Regions from separate parts of the Paenibacillus sp. TSA_86.1 genome, predicted to be linked through region 2. Evidence: riboswitches for the same ligand, from Rfam matches in the RefSeq annotation. Region 2 holds a riboswitch; each other region holds the start of a gene.
What was found. A riboswitch is a leader RNA that binds a small molecule or an ion and turns the genes downstream of it on or off. The one in region 2 is predicted to bind cyclic di-AMP.
Positions count from the first base shown of each region.

Region 1: it holds a riboswitch for cyclic di-AMP, as region 2 does, so the genes downstream of both, ACUTVW_RS01915 (hypothetical protein) here and ACUTVW_RS26080 (C40 family peptidase) in region 2, are expected to answer to the same signal.
Region 3: it holds a riboswitch for cyclic di-AMP, as region 2 does, so the genes downstream of both, ACUTVW_RS12730 (3D domain-containing protein) here and ACUTVW_RS26080 (C40 family peptidase) in region 2, are expected to answer to the same signal.
Region 4: it holds a riboswitch for cyclic di-AMP, as region 2 does, so the genes downstream of both, ACUTVW_RS25475 (ubiquitin-like domain-containing protein) here and ACUTVW_RS26080 (C40 family peptidase) in region 2, are expected to answer to the same signal.

Region 1 covers NZ_JBQZGE010000001.1:444,703-448,228, forward strand. Annotated here, with positions in the region: tRNA gene ACUTVW_RS01905 (tRNA-Leu) at 246-328, shown strand; gene ACUTVW_RS01910 (glutathione peroxidase) at 542-1,018, opposite strand; cyclic di-AMP (ydaO/yuaA leader) riboswitch at 1,398-1,578, shown strand; gene ACUTVW_RS01915 (hypothetical protein) at 1,693-2,124, shown strand; gene ACUTVW_RS01920 (HAD family hydrolase) at 2,268-2,966, shown strand; gene ACUTVW_RS01925 (Nramp family divalent metal transporter) at 3,101-3,526, opposite strand, start outside.
Region 2 covers NZ_JBQZGE010000024.1:28,432-31,957, reverse strand. Annotated here, with positions in the region: gene ACUTVW_RS26090 (c-type cytochrome) at 1-138, opposite strand, end outside; gene ACUTVW_RS26085 (GNAT family N-acetyltransferase) at 287-784, opposite strand; gene ACUTVW_RS26080 (C40 family peptidase) at 1,154-1,624, opposite strand; cyclic di-AMP (ydaO/yuaA leader) riboswitch at 1,628-1,765, opposite strand; gene ACUTVW_RS26075 (hypothetical protein) at 2,049-2,903, opposite strand; gene ACUTVW_RS26070 (M1 family metallopeptidase) at 2,914-3,526, opposite strand, start outside.
Region 3 covers NZ_JBQZGE010000004.1:340,241-343,766, forward strand. Annotated here, with positions in the region: gene ACUTVW_RS12720 (ABC transporter substrate-binding protein/permease) at 1-431, shown strand, start outside; gene ACUTVW_RS12725 (amino acid ABC transporter ATP-binding protein) at 418-1,140, shown strand; cyclic di-AMP (ydaO/yuaA leader) riboswitch at 1,330-1,525, shown strand; gene ACUTVW_RS12730 (3D domain-containing protein) at 1,528-2,196, shown strand; gene ACUTVW_RS12735 (polysaccharide deacetylase family protein) at 2,349-3,170, opposite strand; gene lpdD (prenylated flavin chaperone LpdD) at 3,326-3,526, shown strand, end outside.
Region 4 covers NZ_JBQZGE010000022.1:50,967-54,492, forward strand. Annotated here, with positions in the region: gene rsmA (16S rRNA (adenine(1518)-N(6)/adenine(1519)-N(6))-dimethyltransferase RsmA) at 1-218, opposite strand, end outside; gene rnmV (ribonuclease M5) at 223-768, opposite strand; gene ACUTVW_RS25475 (ubiquitin-like domain-containing protein) at 924-2,108, opposite strand; cyclic di-AMP (ydaO/yuaA leader) riboswitch at 2,378-2,631, opposite strand; gene ACUTVW_RS25480 (TatD family hydrolase) at 2,873-3,526, opposite strand, start outside.

The sequences.
Region 1 (3,526 bases), on a different contig from region 2:
CATTCGTTTGTGAATACGAAAGCATTCGTTTTCAAATCACAGCTCTTTTCTTGAGGAATCAGATTTAATGATATGTGCTTTCTAAGGAAATATGACTGGATTTTGTGCAGAGTATAGGCAAACCAGAAAGGGAAGTGCATAGCTTAAATGATAAACTATTGTAAGATGAAGAAAGAGTAATAAAGTGCTTTACTTTTGTAGGGGAATCCGGTATAATCAATTCTGTTGCCGATAATTTACGACATGCGGTCGTGGTGGAATGGCAGACACGCTATCTTGAGGGGGTAGTGGGCGTATGCCCGTGGAGGTTCGAGTCCTCTCGACCGCATTATATGAAGAGTTATGTGAGGAGCTTTCCGTGATGGAGAGCTTCTTTTTCGTTTTGTTTGATTGCGTTGTTTGTATTTATCGTCGGGAACAGTATATAGAATATAGAGGATGTAATTCATGCGAGAAAGCAAACAAGCCACCCTCTAGCCTTGAGCAAAAGTGTCTGCTCTTTGATGTCGGATGGCCTGTTTGTATATTTGTATAGCCTTGATTATTTGAGGAGTTTCTGAATATCTTCTTCGATTTTGTCCGGAGTCGTCTGCGGTGCATACCGCTTCACAACTTTACCGTCCTGATCGACAAGGAATTTGGTGAAGTTCCATTTGATGGCTTTGGAGCCAAGCAAGCCTGGTGCTTCTTTTGAGATATGCTGGAAGAGAGGGTGAGCGCTGGAACCATTGACATCAATCTTTTCAAACATAGGGAAGCTTACGCCATAGTTCATCTGGCAGAACTCGGCAATATCGTCAGAAGAGCCCTTTTCCTGCGCGAACTGGTTGCTTGGGAATCCAAGCACTTCGAACGGAGCATCCTGGAATTTGTCTTGCAGCTCCTGTAAGCCCTTGAATTGAGGGGTGAGACCGCATTGACTTGCGGTGTTTACAATTAACAACACTTTCCCGCGATATTGGGACATCTCAATCTCTTGCCCGCGGAGGGTGTTTACTTTGAAATCATAGACTGACATGAGGATCGCCTCCATCTTATTATTCTTGATGTGCTTATTATATTTTATACAATTAAATAATGCAAAACTTATTTTGGTTTCACGTTGTTATAACCATCAACGGGGCCTGAATCCCGAATGAGTAGGAATTGTATTGATCCATTTCTGTGCGGATGAGAAATAGCTAGATTGGAAGAGGTGGATAGCGTATAACCCCATTGTAAGCGCTATTCTTAATGGTTATTGCCGGAAACCTGACGATTCGGTGATCTGGCTGCACTTTACATGATCATGGCACGGGTGTATGATTCATAGCGTAATTTGAATTTTAATTAAATTGTACATGAAAAACGAAACAAACGATAATATCGATCGGTCTTATACTCAAGATTTACGAACGATGTTTTAATCGCTGAGTTTCCATTCGTAGTGGGTGGAAAACGGGGGAACCAAAAGGATGTGCTGTATTGTATTACAGCAGTATACGTCCATGGGGTGAATTTTCTGGCGACAGCCGGAAATAGGGCGACTCTCGCGCCCGAATCCGTCAGCTAACCTCGTAAGCGTTAAAGGGAGAGGCAACAAACCGCACGCTGGTTCATGGCGTTTTCGCCATGGATTATTTAAGAAGCGTTTCGGAGGCCTTGGTCCCCACGCTTCTTTTTTGTTGTCTTTTCACGCTAAGGGAGGAACGAATGATGGATACAGAGATGATTTTAGTAACGGCTCCGAATGAGGCTGGACGTAAATTTGTTAAATTGCTGATGTACAAAAAAATGCCTTTTGCCGTTCTGACGAACAGTGCTGGTGAGGAGCGCAAACTTCGCCGGATTGGCGTAGAACACGTCATTCGTATGAATACGGCAGCGGCTGAGAAATGGTTTTTGCCACAGGGTAGTGTAGGGAATGTATTTATTTTTGAAAATAGTCTGAATTTGACCTGCCGTTACCTGCAGATTTGCCGCTCATGGACATCGAAGTCCTTATGTGTAATCACCGAGCAGAGTCACCCTAAAGGGATTTATCGGGGCATGGGTGCAGACAAAATCGTGTATTCATTGAATGGGGAAGTCGGTTTTCTTCTTAATAGCTGCAATAAACCGGAAGCTGAGGTCAGCAGCTTGTGATTGATCCGATGTAAGGTGCCTGCTATAATTGCAGGTACAGACTAACGGAATTTGAGGAGACTCATGCTTGTCGTGGGTCTTCTTTTTTTATGGATACAGTATGCAAGCCAGGGGTGACCTGCGGCTTACAAGGAGGAATCGGCGTGCCGGATATTGCCGGATTGAAGTGGTTGTTTTTTGATGTGGGGGATACGCTGGTGGACGAATGGGAGCCGGTAGACGATATTATCGGGCAGTTCGTTCGAGAAGCCGGTGCGTACGGGTATCCAGTGAAAATGGAAGCGGTACGCGAACTGTTTGCCACCTGTTACCGCAATTATGAACAGTGGCCTATGAAAGTTGCTATACGCACATATATTCATGATGAAGATCACCGCGTTCAGATTCAGGACAAGCTGAAATTCCATAAAGAGCTGGAGCAGCCGTTCCCTTCCGCAACCAAGGTGCTTGAGCAGCTTTCACAGCACTATCGAATCGGCATTATCGCCAATCAGAGCCCTGGAACGGAAGCGAGGCTGGAGAGCTACGGACTTCGGAAGTATGTCGATGTTCTGGCATGTTCGGCAGAAGAAGGGGTGTCCAAGCCTGATCCGGAGTTGTATGCGGTTGCTTTGAAGCAGGCAGGATGCGCTCCTGAAGAAGCGGTTATGGTCGGAGATCGAATCGATAATGATATCATGCCAGCGCGTAGTTTGGGCTTACGTACGATTCGTATTTTGCAAGGGTACGGAAGGTTCCAACCAGAGCTTTCGGATGACGAGCGTGCAGACTGGACGGTCGAGTCGCTGGATGAACTGCTACCATTGCTGATACCTGATGGGGATACGAGCAGATCTGTATGAGCATAAGGTTAGATCCGGTCGAGATAGAGGTATATGCGGCTGGAGCACAAAATAAAAACACAAAAAGGCTGATACGCCCGGTATGAGGATACCGTGGCGCATCAGCCTTTTTGTATACTATGGCATTATAAAAGTTAGAACTGAATAATGGTCTGGATAATCAAATACACATTCAGCACAACGATGATGGCGGCAATAGCCCAAGAAACAATTTTGAGCCACAATTTGTTGACAAAAGCCCCCATGCGTTTTTTGTCACTTGTAAACATAACAAGCGGAATGATGGCAAACGGTAATTGCAGAGAGAGAACGACCTGGCTTAAAATCAGCAGTTGCTCTGCACCGTGTTCGCCCACAACCGCAGTGACGATGACAGCGGGGATGATGGCGATCAAACGTGTGACCAGTCTGCGCAGCCATGCCGGGATACGAATATTCAGGAAACCCTCCATGACGATCTGCCCCGCGAGAGTGCCTGTGAGGGTGGAGTTCTGGCCTGATGCAAGCAAAGCGACACCAAACAGAATACTGGCAACGGTGGTGCCGAGCAACGGAGTCAG
Region 2 (3,526 bases):
TCCAGCATCCATAGTGACTTCAGGCATGGTTGGTTTGGCTTCCTTAGCTACTTCCTCTTTACCTGGAAGCGTAAACATTAAAATAATAGCCAAAGCACATGCTGCAAAAAATACCCCGCTCATGATCCATTTGTGCATCCCTTATGTCCCCTCCAGAATGAAAGATCATCTAACCCAAACTATCCCTATCATTATAACGGAAGCTGTCGTTACATCATAGCATTTTGTGGTAATTTTTTGAACTAATCACAAATGAGAGATAAATTGAAACCATTCCAATTCCAAATTACTCTCGTGGGCCCTCATAAACCATGCAATGAAAGGGCTTCAAACCACTTGGAGTTTGGCGCTCATATGTATCCTGGATGGCAAATCCACTCTTCAGGTAAACTTGAATGGCACGGTGGTTCCAGGTAAGTACTTCAAGATCAATCTCATTGGAAGGATTGCGGCGAATCGCCTCTTGCACGATGGCAGCTACGAAAGTGGTGCCACGGCCTTGACCGCACTGCTCAGGGTGCATTCCGAGACCAATACGTGTTACGTTCTGGAGCGGAAAATATTGTGCGAATCCATAAACCTGGTCATGTTGATCCAGGATAATTGCATATTGTTCCTGCCTTAGCTGTGTATCTCCAAATTCGACTTCCAGTGCTTTCATCTGTTCCCAAGGCAGCCAGCTGTAGATATTGTATGGTGGATCATAGTTCCAGCTGCATATGAGTTCTGCATGTTCTTCCTGCATAGGTACCACACGAAACGTCAAAGGTGCTTCATTTTTCATATAACAGTGCATGCTCCTCTCTCCGTTACCTGTTCTTTGTCCGCTCTACAAAAGAGCCGTGTATTTGGTAAATTTTCAATGATCAGAAAGAAAATGAAACAAAAGTCCGTGCCATTCCGTTTATATTATAACAGGTTGGGTAAAAACATCATAAGGGCAAGGAATAAGGGCACGGACAAACGAAGTAAGCTGACCTTTTTGGTTCAGGTAGATAACTTGATTTGCAGCATCTGTAGCCACAGGATTGGAAGCACAAAAAAACCGCCGGATACATTCCTGCGGAGAATGTACCGGGCGGTTCTGTTTATGCTTCGTATTTCGTTACAGTATAGTTTATGGTTCCAGCATGATGTTGATTAAAGCTCGTCCCTAGTCAAGGGCCACTGACTCATACGCGTCCGTGCTCATAATCCGTTTTGCGCCAACGTAGCGATTAGCCCAGTAATTTTCACTCAATGAACTGATCGTTACACCTTTGGAAGAAGAAGAATGTGCAAACTTACCGCTTCCTACAAAAATGCCTACGTGAGACACACCTTTACCTGTAGTGTTGAAGAAGACTAAATCTCCAGGTCTCATCTCCATGCGAGATACAGAGTCACCCATGTCGAATTGGGAGCTGGATTGGCGAGCCAAATCAATACCTAATTTGTCGAATACATACCGTGTAAACCCGGAGCAGTCGAAACCGTCAAGTGTTGTTCCTCCGCTTTTGTATGTAGTTCCTATTGCTGAATCGATGACTTTATCCATCTTAGAATCTGCAAATGCGCTGCCTGCACCAAGTGATAATGCAAATGTGAGGCTAAGTACTGCTGCGGTCAATTTCTTCTTAAACAAGTGGTATACCCCTTCCAACGCCTGCGAGGTTAGCTTAAGGATTCGGTTGAAGGTCCCCTATGATCCCTCTGTTTCAAGATCAATTCACCCATAACTGGTTCCCCCGCTTCCCAGGTGCCAGGAATTTGGCTATGCTAGTTATGCACCTGATAAAGAAAAGAAAATTTAATTTTAAGGATTTAATTTAAAGTTGTTACAAATAAGGATTTAAAGATTACAAAGTTGTTACTAAAAACTCACTGCGCTTATTGTACCAGAGGCTTAGTACTTTGGCAACGTTTAGCAGCAAAATTAGCAAAAAAAACCTCGACCTTTGACGGGGGAAGGTCGAGGTTTGCGTATTTATACGCAATAATGGATGAAATGTTAAGCATGAGATGGTAACAATCTTTCATTTTGTAAGCGATTTATATAAATCTGTAGTTCAGCTTATATGACTCTCATTCTTGATGGATGTGGACTGCCACAAGCGGAAATGACTACATACTTTCCACATACTGAGCAGGCTTCGGGCAAGCGGATACGTTTGTTGCAGGATCAGTCCGGATAGTCCTGTCAGGAACCAAGAGGCAGATGTGAATGCACCAAAGACAAGTAAATGAACAGCTCCCAACATTAGCGCGATGCTGGTGACAGCGAAGATACGGCGCAAAGCAATCCACAATCCTTTGAACGTGCCCTGAATACGGCCTTCTCCTTCCGGGTCCGTGATGCCAAACTGCATATAGAGCATGGCATGATGTACAATCCAGCCATAGATGATCCAGCCTGCTGCATATGGAATGCCGGGAAGTAACAAATGGAGAGAATGAAAACTATCCATTAATGTTGGATACAGCCTGGGTACGAGCCAGTACGCAGGGAGGAAGATGAGTACTGTACGTATGGTGTGCAGCAGCAGCATCGGTTTCCATAACTTTTTAATGCCTCGAATAAAAGGAATACGCTCTTCTGTGGAATTGAAATGTTGAAGGGAGTAGAGCAGACCTGCTTGAATGAGTGGGCTAATCAGCAGGCGAAGCAGCAACATGCCACCCAAGATCCATAAATATCGCTGAACCTCAGGGCCGGACAGACTTAGCTGACTTTCCATTTTGAATAAAAGTGTACTCAGTTCTCCGACATCATCTGTTGGATAACGAAGCAGCAAGGGGACGACAGCCGATTGAACCAACCGATAGATAAAATATCCCCAGATTAATTGATAGATAAATAAGAGTGCGGCAATGAACATATGCTGACGGACGAGAAACCAGCCTTCACGAATTTTTGCTTTCACTGTCTCCACCTCACCATGACAGACCTCCGAATATGGCTTCAATTAGTTTCGTAGCACTCATGTTCCAGCGGGATTTGACTCGTTCATCCAGTCCGGTTCTCAGGAAATTGTTCATATGTCGATTTTCCAGCACAATATCATACAAAGGGTCGGTCATAGCCCAAGAGACAGGAGAAGTGTAGGTGAGTTTATAGGTAATGCGATCCTCCTGTCCGTTCCATTGCTTCGTTAAGGTATGGCCGTCCTGAAAACCGATCCGAACGGGAACCTTCGGGAAATCACTGCCCTTTTTGGCAATGGTGACAGAGGACTCGTACATTTTTTGGCCGTCCTTCTCTATAGAAGAAACGTTGATCTTCTCCACAGCAAAATCGGCCATGCCGTTGCTGTAGACATACTGTTCAAAGTAATTAGCCCAGGAGGTACGGGTCACTTGCTCGACTACCTTCTGAAAATCAGCCGTTGTCGGATGTTTAAAGCGATACTTGTTGACATAGGTTGAAAGAATGCGTTCCATTTTTTTCGCTCCGACTTGCTGTTCGATGCCGAGAAGTACGAGCTTGCCTCGGGTATATACGTTGGACGCATATTGATTCTGCGAGTCAAACTTCCACGAAGGCTGT
Region 3 (3,526 bases), on a different contig from region 2:
CGCTAACTTTTGGCATTAACTTCTCAGCACTTCAAGCTGGGATTATGACGCTTTCCATTAACAGTGGTGCGTATCTCGCGGAGATTTTCCGTGCCGGTATTCAAGGCGTTGATCGTGGTCAACTGGAAGCAGCCCGTTCACTTGGTATGGGCAGGGGCGCAGCGATGCGTTACATTATTCTGCCACAGGCCTTCAAGGCCGTTTTGCCTGCCATCGGTAACGAGTTCGTAACGATCATTAAAGAGTCCTCCATTATTTCGGTCATTGGTATGGTGGATATTATGTATCAGGCTAGTGTTGTCAAAAACATTACGTTCCAGGGTCTGAACCCGTTCATTATTGCGGCAGCGATTTACTTTGTCATGACATTTATTCTGTCCAAGCTGCTCGGACGATTGGAAAGGAAGTTGGGTGCAAGTGATAGACGTTAGACAATTACACAAATCTTATGGCAAAAACGATGTGCTTAAGGGCATCGACGTAACGATCGGAAAAGGTGAGGTCGTCGTGGTTATTGGCCCTTCAGGTTCGGGAAAAAGTACGTTCCTGCGCTGTCTGAATCTGTTGGAGCAGCCTACATCCGGGCAAATTGATTTTGAAGGTGTTTCGATCACTGATCCAAAGCACAACATTAATGCTACGCGTGAGAAAATGGGGATGGTGTTTCAGCATTTCAACCTGTTTCCTCACAAAACGGTTCAGCAGAACATCACGATTGCGCCAATCAAGGTGAAAAAGCAATCGACAGATGAAGCGAACAAAATTGCTGAGGATCTTCTGAAAACGGTCGGTTTAGCGGACAAAAAAGATACGTATCCCAATCAGCTATCAGGTGGACAGAAGCAGCGGATTGCGATTGCAAGAGCACTGGCGATGCAGCCGCATGTCATGCTGTTTGACGAGCCTACATCTGCTCTTGACCCGGAGATGGTCGGAGAGGTGTTGGAAGTCATGAAACGTCTTGCTGAAGGTGGAATGACGATGGTTATTGTCACTCATGAGATGGGTTTTGCACGTGAGGTTGGTGACCGGATTCTGTTTATGGACGGCGGAGTTATTGTCGAAGAAGGTAAGCCTGATGAGGTGTTTGGAGCACCGAAACATTCGCGTACACGAGACTTTCTGGCCAAAGTGCTTTAATTCATTCATTCTACCCTATGTATAGGATAAGGTTAAAAAAGGCGTTATCGGATCCAAAAATCCGGTAACGCCTTTTTGTTGTTTGAAAAAAAGATAGAATCGGAAAAGTAACTTTTTTGTTACCTGCATATGTTTTCAAAACGCCAAATGGAAACATTTACTACAGTTCAAGGTTACAAGATTGTGATATATTGAAGGCTGCCGAAACTTCCGAAGTGGAAGTGCGGGGGACGTAACGATGCAGATATGTTATTCATTGGATAAACATACTGCTTGGGGTGAATTAGGAATACATAACGCTTCAATATGTCAAGTAAAGCCTATAGGGTGGGCTCCTCCATCCGAATCCGACAACTAACTTCGCAGGCATAATGAGGGAGGAAGACCATGTATAACAAGAAACGTTTAGCCAAAACTGCCATCGCACTACTTACATCTATTCTATTCATTCAAGCCGTTCCGGCTCACGCGGATTCCGTTCATGTGGCTAAAGATGGGGACACCTTCTTCACCTTATCCAAACAATATGGTGTTGATATGAACACATTAATCAAAACAAATAAAGACATTTCACCTTATAACATCTATGGCGGTTTGAAAATTACCATCCCAGGTAACGAAAACAAAGCAGCAGCCCCAGTTCAAGTGAAGTCGCAGGAAAAGGCGGTTACAGCTGCAAGTCTGGACGTAAGTTCGGATAATAAAGTTGTACAGGCTTGGGGGAAAACTTTTGACTACAGCAAAACACTAAGTGTTAAAGCGACTGCATATTCCGCTGATGCATCTGAGAATGGTGGATGGGGGCCCGTTGATTATTTTGGAAATCCGCTGGAATTGGGTACGATTGCGGTAGATCCCAAAGTTATTCCTTTTGGCACTAAGGTTTTGGTGACAGGACATACACATCCAGGATTGCCGAAACAGGCTTTCGTAGCAACGGCTCTGGATGCCGGTAGTGCAATTAAGGGAAATCGCATCGATATCTTCATCCCTGGAAGCAAGACATTTGTAAGTTCGTTTGGTTTTCAGGATATTGAGCTTTACATTTTAAAATAAAGCTATAACGCTTCCTTTTATTATTATGGAGGCTCATAAGTTGAAATCATTATAAACATAATCAAAGGCAAAAATAGAAACAGGGTGTTCTTTAGTGTTATCATGACGAAAATGAATCATGACTACACATAGGAGCACCCTGTTTCTTTCAATTATTGTTTCTCTTTGGGCAATTTAAGCATTTCGTCCAACGTGACCAATTCATATCCTCGATTCCGCAATTCCTCGATAACTTCAGGCAAAGCTTCTACCGTACCTTGCAGGTTCGATCCTGTACCGCCGCCAGCATGCTGCAATACAATGGAGCCGGGTTTCACCGCAGAGAGAATATTATGTTTTACCCTTTCCTTGGACAATCCTTTCCAATCCAGAGAATCCACATTCCAGTTCACAATGCTGTAGTGCTGCTTGGCGGCCCAACGTAGCTGCTCCTCATTAATGTCCCCGTAAGGAGGACGAATCATTTTAGGCGTATATCCGGTCAGGCGATGAAGAATATCTCCCGTATGTAAAATTTGTCTGCGAAAGGCAGTCATCGATAACTTGCTGAATTCAGGATGATTATAGCTGTGATTGCCTACAATATGCCCTTCTTTTACCATACGTTTCACCAGATTCGGGTGTTTCTCCGCACGGCTGCCTACAACAAAGAAGGTTGCGCGAACCTTATATTTTTTCAAAACATCAAGCACTTGAGGGGTGAACCTCGGATCTGGCACATCATCAAAAGTCAGCGCAACTTGCTTGGTGGAAGGGCCATTTGTTTTGAAGGTATCCGCATACTTCTGCCGAAGTTGACCCAATGTCAGCTGTTCTTCTCTAGCATCTGAGCTAGAGGCCGGTGTATCCTTCGGATTAGACATTCCGCGTGATATAGTCTCAGAAACAGGATCAGAGGCAGTAACTGTAGGGGCCGAATAAAATCCGGAACATATGACAGTAACGAGTGCGAGCATGACGAGGCGTATACTCATTTTAACGGCCTCCTTTATCAAAATTACGTTCTCTATGGTATGCCCTATGGTCACTTCTTTTATGCGGATGTGAGAAGTCTCATTGCCACAATTAGGTTATGAAAGCGATAATTTCACCATATAAGATATAGAAGAAAAGGATAGGTGGGAAGAGAATGAGTACATATGATTTGAAATCCATTCGTTTAGAGGTTTTTGAAGCAGGGCAGGACAAGATATTTCTGGTCACTGGTGGGAAAGCTCATATTGGAGCTGTATCTACATTTTATGTGGACCATGATCGGGTTAGCGGGACAACGGTGCATATCCCGGGGCATAAGGAACAAGAGTTGTGTGAGCGGCTTGCTCGTAAGGCT
Region 4 (3,526 bases), on a different contig from region 2:
CGCGCAAGGCGTTCTGTAAGCGCTCCGATACCCGGTCCAATCTCCAGCGCGCCCTTGGTCTCGTCCAAATTGGCTGCGCCCACGATTTTATTCAGTATATTTTGATCGATCAAGAAGTTCTGACCCAAACTTTTCTTGAAAGAGAATCCATGCTTGTGAATAATTTCTTTGGTTCGTTTGGGTGTTGCTATTTCAATGGTTTGCTCCATGTCCTTCATATGCTCACAATCCTTCACGTTCAATTTGCGCTAATGCAGTGGAGAACTCTTCTCTTGTAATTTGAAATACACTCAGTCGTTTGTGGAATTGCTTGCCGTTACAATACCCGATGCCTAGCAAGTTGCCCATCTCCATACGACGTGCCGCTGCTTGCGGATGTATGATTAATCCTGCTTCAATCAGATCCTCCCAATCAATTAGACTAGGTGCACCTTCATAGGACGTGTGTACACGGGCTAGCGCATGCCGAATGGCCTCCGGTGAAGCATTCTCTACCCCGATATCCCCTTTACGCGTCGCGTCTGCCTCTGGAATGAAAGCATGCTTGCAGCCAGGGATCCTGTTGGCAATAATTTTGCGGATACGTTCTCCCGCATGGTCCGGATCCGTCAGGATGATGACACCACGTCTTTCCTGAGCAAGTGCGATTCGCTTTAGAATACGCTGATTAATGGCAGAGCCACCGGTTTCGATTGTATCAGCCTCAACCGCCCGGCGAATCGCTACCGTGTCGTCACGACCCTCCACAACAATAACTTCTTTTATCATGTTCCATTTCTTCCTTTCTAACGCAAAAAGAAGAGGAATATCCTCTTCTCTGCCAAACGGCGGAGGAGACTGATTTCAGACCCCTCCGCCGCATATTCCGCATGAATCATTCATGCAACTATTTTATAGCATTCCCATTTCAAAGTAAAACGAATTTAGTTCGCTTCCGGCTTCACAGGACCAATTACATAAACCGTTTTGCCTTTTTTACGTCCGAAATTCAGGGCGTGCTTCACACTATCATAATAAACGTCAATTTTATTGCCTTTAATCGCGCCGCCTGTATCTTCCGCACGACGGAAGCCGAGGCCCTCGATGTAAACCCACCAGCCAATTGGAATGACCTTAGGATCAACTGCGATGGTGCGCCCTTCCGTTACACGAGTACCGGAAGCTGTTTTTGTGCCAATACCCGGCTCTTCAGAAGAGTAGGCTGTCATGGAAACATTTTTCAGCACTTTAGAATATTTAAAAGAATTCCCTGAGACCGTAATCAACTTGCTGCCCGAGGCAGATGTTTTCTTCGAGTTCGTTGTTACTGTTTTTGCGGCGGTTGAAGTTTTGGCTGATACCAATTGAACTTCAGGCTCCTTCACTACTGGCTTCGCCTTTGTACCTACCGCGATCACTTTATCTACACGATTGGCAGCAACCGTTTTGCCGACCATTTTTTTGGAGACGAGTTCTCCATCTTGAAATACCTTTTCGATATGCTGCACAATTGTGCCTTCCTTGCCTTTCACTACAACACGGTTATCCCCTTGGAACAAACTAGAGTCTGCCGTTTTAACAACTTTGTATGCAATCGGTTGTTTCACATCCACTGTATGCTTTGTTACACGCACTACACGAATCTTCATCTCCGCTTTGATTGCAGTTCCGAGCGCTGGATACACTTTATCATGATTTGCAACTTCAATACCTGATTGCTGAATTACATCTTGTACCGATGAATCGGTTGTATACAGAGTCTTGGTGTCTCCGTCTGCCGTGATGTTAACTGGAACGGCCCGCTCAATAACGATTCGGTCTCCGTCGGTAATTGCCCCATTCATGGGCATGGATACCTTGTCGTGAGGGCTGACTGCGATTGACTGCTCCTCCAACATTTCCTGAAGCATTCCTGTACGAGTCTCTACCACTTGAGCTTTGCCGTCAATAACCAGTGATACCTGCTTCCCGGCCTGACCGTAAACGACTAACAAGATCATGATTGTAAGCGCAATTGAGAATATCGCGATCAGTGCCATTTGACGCAAGTTCTCATGCTTCCACCGCAACGCGAAAGACTTACTGGATGATCGTGACTCATGGGTCTCTTCTGGTTGGAATATGCCCACTTCTCCGTCCTCCTTCATAGCCTCGCCGTCTAAAGTAATGCATGATGTCTTTGACGCGACTATACCAATTTTTCTACAGAACACAGATCAGAGGTAATGACCGGTTCTGCACCATGAACCCCTCTTCGCAACATGATGCCACCATCCTGAATACTTACCGTATGATGAGCCAGTTTCTTTTATTCAAAACAAAAAAAGCCAAAGAAAGAGTGTAAGAGACCCTTTCGTGGCTTCCGAATGATTTTGAATATCGGAAATTCATGCACGAGGTTGCCTCTCTTTTTCCGCTTGCGAGGTTAGCTGTCGGGTTCGGGCGAAAGAGAGCCGCCCTATCTTAGGTCACCCGCTCATGGCGGACGCCCTTGAATTCACCCCGAGACCCAAAGAAGAAATCAAATACGGCTTCGCAGAACGATGCGCTGCTTTTGGGTCAGCGAACGGTGCGCAACGGCTAGAATCACCGCTGTTTAAGCCCTATTGGTTCCCCCGCTCTCCGTTAACGGAGACTCAGCGAGATTGATTCATGAAAGTAATGTTGTTTTATCGGAAAGTGTCCCTTTGTTCATCCCCCGAACATCTGTCCAATTTTCCGCACAACAATTCACTGAAAAGATGATATCCTGTTTCGATGCATGTTGTAAAGCGCGGATCAAGTACGTTTTTCTAAATATTTGGTTAAAATATTGTAATATTCTTCGTTTATTTGATACAAAGGGCAAATTACCTCTCTATAACTCCCTTTTTCACCCGATTTACTCGTTTTCTTATCGAATCCCAAAACGTTCCATGGCATTTTTGGTGGTTATTGCAGCAATTTCCTCCACCGAAATGCCTTTAATTTCCGCAGCTGCCTCCGCAACCAGACGTACATGCGCTGTCTCATTTCGTTTTCCACGATAAGGATGAGGTGTAAGATAGGGGGAATCCGTCTCAAGGAAAAACCTGTCCATCGGAACCTTGGCGAGCACCTCTTTAGGCTGCTTGGCATTTTTGAATGTGATGGGTCCACCGAAGGACAGATGGAATCCTAAATCCAGGCACATTTTTGCCGTTTCCCAGCTACCTGAGAAGGAATGCATCACACCGCCGACCTCACCAGCTTTCTCTTCACGCAAAATACGCACAATATCCTCATGAGCATCCCGATTATGGATGACAATCGGCATATTCAGTTCTCGTGCCAATGCAATTTGTTGTCGTAATACGCGATGCTGTACCTCCTTAGGGGAAGTGTCCCAATGATAGTCTAGACCGATTTCACCGATCGCTACCACTTTTTCATGTTTGCACAATGACGCAATCCACTCCAGGTCACCCTCTTGCATCGTGATCGCATCTACCGGGTGCCATCCTACAGCCGCATGGATAAAATCATACGTTTCAGCCAATTTCATCGTTGTTGGAATGGTCTCCCGGTT